Linked DNA regions of Roseimaritima multifibrata. The protein of the gene in region 1 interacts with the protein of each later gene in a pairwise test. Links are inferred from orthologs where the notes say so. Each region holds a gene or a part of one and is shown on either strand. Other genes may lie near its edges. The genes, in order: priA and ssb.

Region 1 (3,339 bases):
AATACTTGCCGGCGGCGTCAGCCGCCGGAGCATAAAAAGCCGATGGCAAAGCCCAGCGGGCGACAGAATTTCCCCCACCCAATTCTGTCGCCCAATGGGCTAGACAATGCTCTCGCAGCGATCCGGCGGCTCGCGCCGCCGGCAAATATCTGCCGCCCGCTGGGCTAAAAAGAACCTGCCCAAGCCCATGCCCCCTGCCGGACGGCTCGCGCCGTTCCGCTAAGAAGTAGAGGGGACGCCCCCTACCGGCCAGGCCTCAGTTACCAGAGCAAAAAAAAAAAGCCCGGAGGGCGACAAATACTTGCCGGCGGCGTCAGCCGCCGGAGCATAAAAAGCCGATGGCAAAGCCCAGCGGGCGACAGAATTTCCTCCCACCCAATTCTGTCGCCCGCTGGGCTAGACTATGCTCTCGCAGCGATCCGGCGGCTCGCGCCGCCGGCAAATATCTACCGCCCGCTGGGTTAAAAAGAACCTGCTCAAGCCCATGCCCCCTGCCGGACGGCTCGCGCCGTTCCGCTAACAAGTAGAGGGGACGGCCCCTGCCGGACGGCTTGCGCCGTTCCGATAAGAAGTAGAGGGGACGGTTCCCGCTGGCCCATTACAGCATGTCGATCGGATCGATATCGATGACGAACTGGATTTCGTCTTTTGAATTTGTTTTCAACATCGCGACCGCTCTTCGAATCGTTTCTCCTAACGATGTCGAATCTTTCGCCTGCAACAAGATATGAAAGCGGTACTTCCCACGGATCTTTGCGACGGGAGGCGGTGCAGGTCCCAAGATCCTCACTTCCGCGGCGAGTTTGTCTCGCGTTAATTCCAGTTTTTCTACGATCGTGTCGGCAAACGCTTCGGTCGTTTCTTCCACCGGTCCACGAATGATTATCCGCGCCACGCTACCGAGCGGTGGGTAATCATACTTCCTTCGCTGCAGCATTTCCGTTTCGGCGAATGTCTGATAGTCGTGATGGGACGCTGCCTGAATGGCCGGGTGCTCCGGTGAAAACGTCTGCACGACCACACGGCCTCCGCGATCCCCCCGCCCGGTCCTGCCGGCAACCTGAGTCACCAACTGAAACGTTCGTTCGGAAGCACGGAAATCGGGGAAATGCAACGCGCTGTCCGCGTTGATGACGCCCACCAGCAACACATTTGGAAAATCAAGTCCCTTGGCAATCATCTGGGTTCCCAACAGGATCTGCAGTTCGCCTTCACGGAAGGCTGCCAAGACTCGCTCATGGCTGCCGGGGCGCCGCATCGTATCGCTATCCATCCGAGCGATTTTGGCGCCAGGAAATCGAGCCTTCACCTCGACTTCTAATTTTTGGGTTCCCAGCCCGCTATAGCGGATCCCATCAAACCGACAGGCTGGACACCACGGAGGCGTAGGGATTTGGTAATCGCAGTAATGACAGACCGCCTTGCCGCCATCCCGGTGATGCGTCAACGGCATATCGCATTCGGGACACGCCACCACATGCCCGCAGGAAGGACACTGAATGGTGGTCGCGAACCCTCTTCGATTCAGCAGTAAAATGACCTGCCCATTTTCGGCCAGCGTTTCTTTGACCGCATTCTGCAAGGGACGGCTGATCGCTCCGCCGGTCCGCTCACCTGGAGTCCGCAAATCGACCAACTGCACGTGTGGCATCGGGCGGTCGGCAATACGTTGGTTCAACTGGATTAGAGTCGCGTGCCCCGTGTTGGTTGCGTGCCAGGTTTCCAATGAAGGCGTCGCACTCCCTAACACCAACGGGATTTTTTCGATCTGCGAGCGAACGTAGGCGACTCGGCGGGCATGGTATCGCGGGGCTTTATCCTGCTTGAACGATCCATCATGTTCCTCGTCCAGAACGATTAATCCCAAGCGTGGCAAGGGAGCAAAAATGGCGCTCCGTGCTCCCACCACCACTTGCACTTGGCCGCTGCGAATCCGCTGCCAATGATAATGCCTTTCCACGGCACTCATCTGCGAATGCAAAACCGCCACTTCGGCAAACCGATTCTGAAAACGGTGACGCGTTTGCGGAGTCAAACTGATCTCGGGCACAAGGACAATCGCTTGTTTGCCCTGAGCCACGGCGGCTTCGATCGAACGGATATAGACTTCCGTCTTTCCGCTGCCGGTGACTCCATGCAACACAAACGTATGCTGCTGATCCTTGTGAACCGCATCTCGAATCTGCTCGTACGCTTCCGCCTGCGGGCCGGTCAGATCAGGGATTTCTCCCTTTTGAAAATTTTTGCGGGACGGCGGTGGACCACTGGCCGTCAACACTCTTCGTGTCTCCGCCCGCAAGAACCCCTTCTTTCGCAGTTCCCGAATCGGTCCTTCCGTACACTCGGCAAGGTCCGCAATCTGCACCGCCGTCAACGGTTTATCGGAGATCAACAACTGGCGGATCGCCGACTGTTGTTTGACTGGCAACGCATCGACTTGTGCGTCATCCAAAGCCATCGCAGCGGGGGTAAAAAAGACCTGCTCCCTTGTCCCCGCCCCCGACCGCACCCCAGCGGGAATCAAAGCATCAAACACCTGCCCCGCGGGTGCCTGATAGTAGTGGCTCATCCAAAGAACCAGCTTGATCAAGCGGGCATCACACAGTGGGTCTTCATCGGTAACCGCCAGAATATCTTTTAACGCACGGGCCGGCAGTTCACTTTTTTCCACCCCGATACACCAGCCCACCACGGTTCGATTCCCACGCCCCAGTGGAACTCGAACCCGCAAACCTGGCTGCACGATCCCTTCCAGTGCGGGAGGAATTTTATAATGCAGTGGGCCGTAAGGGTTTTCCGAAAAAACGATCGCGGCCGCTTCAAAATCCTCCTCAGCTTCCAGTTCCCAGGGAGGCGGATCGGTTTCAAAAAGCTCCGCCTGGCGGCTCGGGTCGTCGGACGAGGATGAGGCCGCTGGCATGATCTCGCTGGGCCGCAGAGAGGAAGGGAATTCAGATTGTGGAAATGCAACGCTATCTGACAACATATCCGCCTCGGGGGAAACAAGTGAAGTCCCCCTGATTCTTCGCTCGCTAGCGGACACCTCTGGTCCTCGTTAATGTGGACTTAGCTGCGATCGGAAACTCCGTCCTACATTTCGCTCCTTTCGCGGAAGTGAAAGACGACACCTATTTCACGACCGTTCCTTAAGCCTAGATGCTCTTTGAAGCGGCGTGAACGCGCTTTGAAAAAGAGCAAAGGCTGAAAATACTTGTTCCTTTTCACGCAAAGTGACCACTGACATGCGAATCGGCCTCTTTGGCGGCTCTTTTGACCCGATACATTTAGGACACTTGCTGATCGCGGTGCATGCCTGGGAATCGTTGCGGCTAGATCAAT
Region 2 (3,115 bases), 4.3 Mb from region 1 along the record:
AACGTTGGGTTTGCAATGGCCGCTGAATTCGCCAAAATGATTGGCGGGGATTCTCCTCGGGGACGATTTGATGGCGACTGGATCGAAGGATCTGTCGAAGGAACTAAAGTGGGCTTACTCTGCCCTTTGAAGTACATGAATGCCAGTGGCCTGAGCGTACGCCAAGCGACTGATTTTTACAAATTATCGGCAGCCGATGTTTTGGTTGTCTGTGATGATATGAACCTTCCTCTCGGAAGACTCCGGATTCGTGCCGGAGGTTCGGCGGGAGGGCAAAAAGGACTTGCTGATGTTATTCGGCACCTGGCGACTGATCGGGTGCCAAGACTGCGAGTTGGGATCGATCCGCCTCCAAGTGGGTGGAATGTGCCGGACTACGTGCTCAGTAAGTTCAAATCAAGCGAACAGGCAACCGTTGATCAAGCGGTTCAGCGAGCCGCCTTTGCTGCGGCAGACTGGGTGCAGCATGATCTTGCGTTTTGTATGAATCGCTACAATGGCAAAGATGAGTCCGATTGACCTGAGGTCAGGTTAGCGGCAAAATTGACAACTTAATTGAGCTGTCGACCGAAACGTTCCACACATTTTTAGACATTCCTGTTGGAGGCCGTGCCACCGTGGCATTAAACGTATACGAAACGCTGTTGATTCTGGACAGCAATAAGTACGCCCGCGACCCAGGTGGGGTTGCGTCCGCGTTGAGTGATCTGATCGCAGGTATTGACGGTGAAGTCCTGGCAAGTCGCCTTTGGATGGAACAGCGTCTTGCCTACCCTATGGACGGACATCAAAAAGGAACCTACTGGTTGCTTTATTTCCGTGCTGAAGGCAAGCGATTGACCGATTTGGATCGGGCACTTCACCTGCACGAAGGGGTTATTCGTCAGATGACCCTTCGCATTGATCCTCGTTTGGTCGAGCCAATGTTGGCGAATGCTCGTGGCGAATATCGTCAAGAGGACGCCGAAGGCGAAGATAAGCCTGAAGAAACGGCAGATGCCGAAGCAGCCACCACGGCTAGCTAAAGCTTTTTAGACCCCCTGCTTGCGAGGATATCTTTCATGGCCAGTTACAACCGAGTTGTATTGGTAGGGAATATTACCCGCGATATCGAACTTCGGCACACGCCCGGTGGGACCGCTGTGACCGATATCGGTATGGCCATTAATGACCGCCGTAAAGGGCAGAATGGAGAGTGGGTCGAAGAAGTTACGTTTGTGGACGTTACCCTCTGGGGACGGACCGCGGAGGTCGCCGGTGAATACCTCGGCAAAGGTGCCCCTATCCTTGTGGAAGGTCGTCTGAAACTGGATACCTGGGAAGTCGAAGGGCAGAAGAAATCAAAGCTACGGGTCGTCTGTGAACGGATGCAGATGCTCGGTGGACGCAGTGGTGGCGGAAGTGGAAGTGGCGGAGGTGGCTATGAAGAACAATCAAGTGCCCCACGCTCAAACCCTCCCGCTAATTCGCCTGCTTCCCAATCCAGTAACGGTGGGTCAGGCTACGGAGAAACGGATATCCCGTTTTAGTATTCTACCGCTGGTCTGATTCAACTTTATACACTCACATTTATTAAACAGCGCCGACTTGTTGTCGATATTTCAAGGTTCCGAACCATGTCCAAAACCAAAACTCGCCGCAGTAGAAACTCCATCTTTAATCACCTCCCACGCGGCGAAAATGGCGGAGTCCAGTTGCTGTTGATTCACAATGTTGAGCACCTTGGAAAGCAGGGCGATATTGTTGAAGTCAAACCAGGGCACGCCAATAACTTTTTGCTTCCACAAGGCTTGGCGACCGTCGCTACCGAACATCACATGCGGATGGTCGAAAAGCATCGTGAAAAATTGCGTCAGTTGGAACTGGAGAAATTGGTCGAGTACCGCTCCCGTGCAGCTGAAATCAGTCGCCAGTCGATCACCATCGAAGCGAATGCAAACGACGAAGGCCTGCTTTACGGTAGCGTCGGACCTCAAGATATCGCCGATGCCCTCAAGGAAGTTGGAATCACCATTCCTCAGGATCAGGTTCGCCTGCAAGGTCCTTTGAAGGAACTTGGTTTGTACACCGTTTCAATTCACCTTCACTCCGAAGTCGATGCAGAATTGAAAGTCTGGGTCGTTCCAACCGTTGGTGCCGAAGAAGAAGCTGCACGAATTTAGAAAGTTGCTCTCGATTTAATTCGGCCTGTAGTGTAAATTACATGCCGAATCGCCCGGGGCTGTGGCGGAACTGGCAGACGCGCTAGATTTAGGATCTAGTTTCTTCGGAAGTGCAGGTTCAATTCCTGTCAGCCCCATCAAGTAGGGATCGCAAACCAAACATGGTTTGCGGTCCTTTTTTTATGTCCGTAAGAGAGAGGGGCTTCGTCTTCTTAGCGGACGTGCGATTTAAAAATGAAGGAAGTCTGGCTCCCCTCGCCCTCAAAACAAGCTCGCTTAAAACAGGTTTGATACTGAATCAACGGTTCGCCAGCTAATGCAATGAGGTGCGATTCAATGGCTTGTTTTGGGGGAGAGGGGCTGGGGAAGAGGGGCTGGGGGAGAGGGGCCGACAGCGTTGGACAAGGTGTGGCATAATCGCTTGAGATCCGAGGCGTTCACCACCTCTTGGCTGCAAAATCGTCGCCTGGAAATCTCCCCCTCTCCCCCAAGCGAGCTCCTCTAAATCAAACAAAGAGGCAGGGATCACGCAATGAGCTAGCAGAGATTTCTTCCGCAATAAGGATCTCGCTTAGGGGCGAGGGGAGCTAGGCTTTCTTCATTTGTAAAACGCACGCTTCTAGCGGATCGACGCAAACTCAATGCCATCAACTTTCTTAGCGGAACGGCGCGAGCCGTCCGGCAAACGGGTATAGAAAACAGCATGAATGGGCCGGACGGCTTGCGCCGTTCCGCTAAGATTTTTGCACCTGGATTGGTTGAGGGCGCAGAGCGGTTGGTGATGGTTTGGTTTTAGGAGACGCTGGCCGGACGGCTTGCGCCGTTCCGCTAAGATTTTTGCACCTGGATTGGTTGAGGGCGCAGAGCGGTTGGTGATGGTTTGGTTTTAGGAGACGCTGGCCGGACGGCTTGCGCCGTTCCGCTAAGAATGTTGATGGCTTCTGGACTGGTTG

The links.
Region 2: the proteins of priA (region 1) and ssb interact in binary tests that used the Escherichia coli proteins (3 or more experiments, as listed by UniProt). The link is inferred for Roseimaritima multifibrata from one-to-one orthologs.

What each region holds. Positions count from the first base shown.
Region 1 is NZ_CP036262.1:6,175,859-6,179,197, forward strand. The notes cover bases 293-3,311. They hold priA (replication restart helicase PriA), read right to left. Parts: upstream 2,987-3,311; coding sequence 599-2,986; downstream 293-598. Other genes in these bases: nadD (nicotinate (nicotinamide) nucleotide adenylyltransferase), read left to right, coding at 3,243-3,311. In the rest of the region: more of nadD, read left to right, coding at 3,312-3,339.
Region 2 is NZ_CP036262.1:1,846,939-1,850,053, forward strand. The notes cover bases 1-2,795. They hold ssb (single-stranded DNA-binding protein), read left to right. Parts: upstream 1-1,061; coding sequence 1,062-1,529; downstream 1,530-2,795. Other genes in these bases: pth (aminoacyl-tRNA hydrolase), read left to right, coding at 1-519; rpsF (30S ribosomal protein S6), read left to right, coding at 618-1,025; rplI (50S ribosomal protein L9), read left to right, coding at 1,617-2,162. UniProt on the Escherichia coli protein: Plays an important role in DNA replication, recombination and repair. Binds to ssDNA and to an array of partner proteins to recruit them to their sites of action during DNA metabolism. Acts as a sliding platform that migrates on DNA via reptation.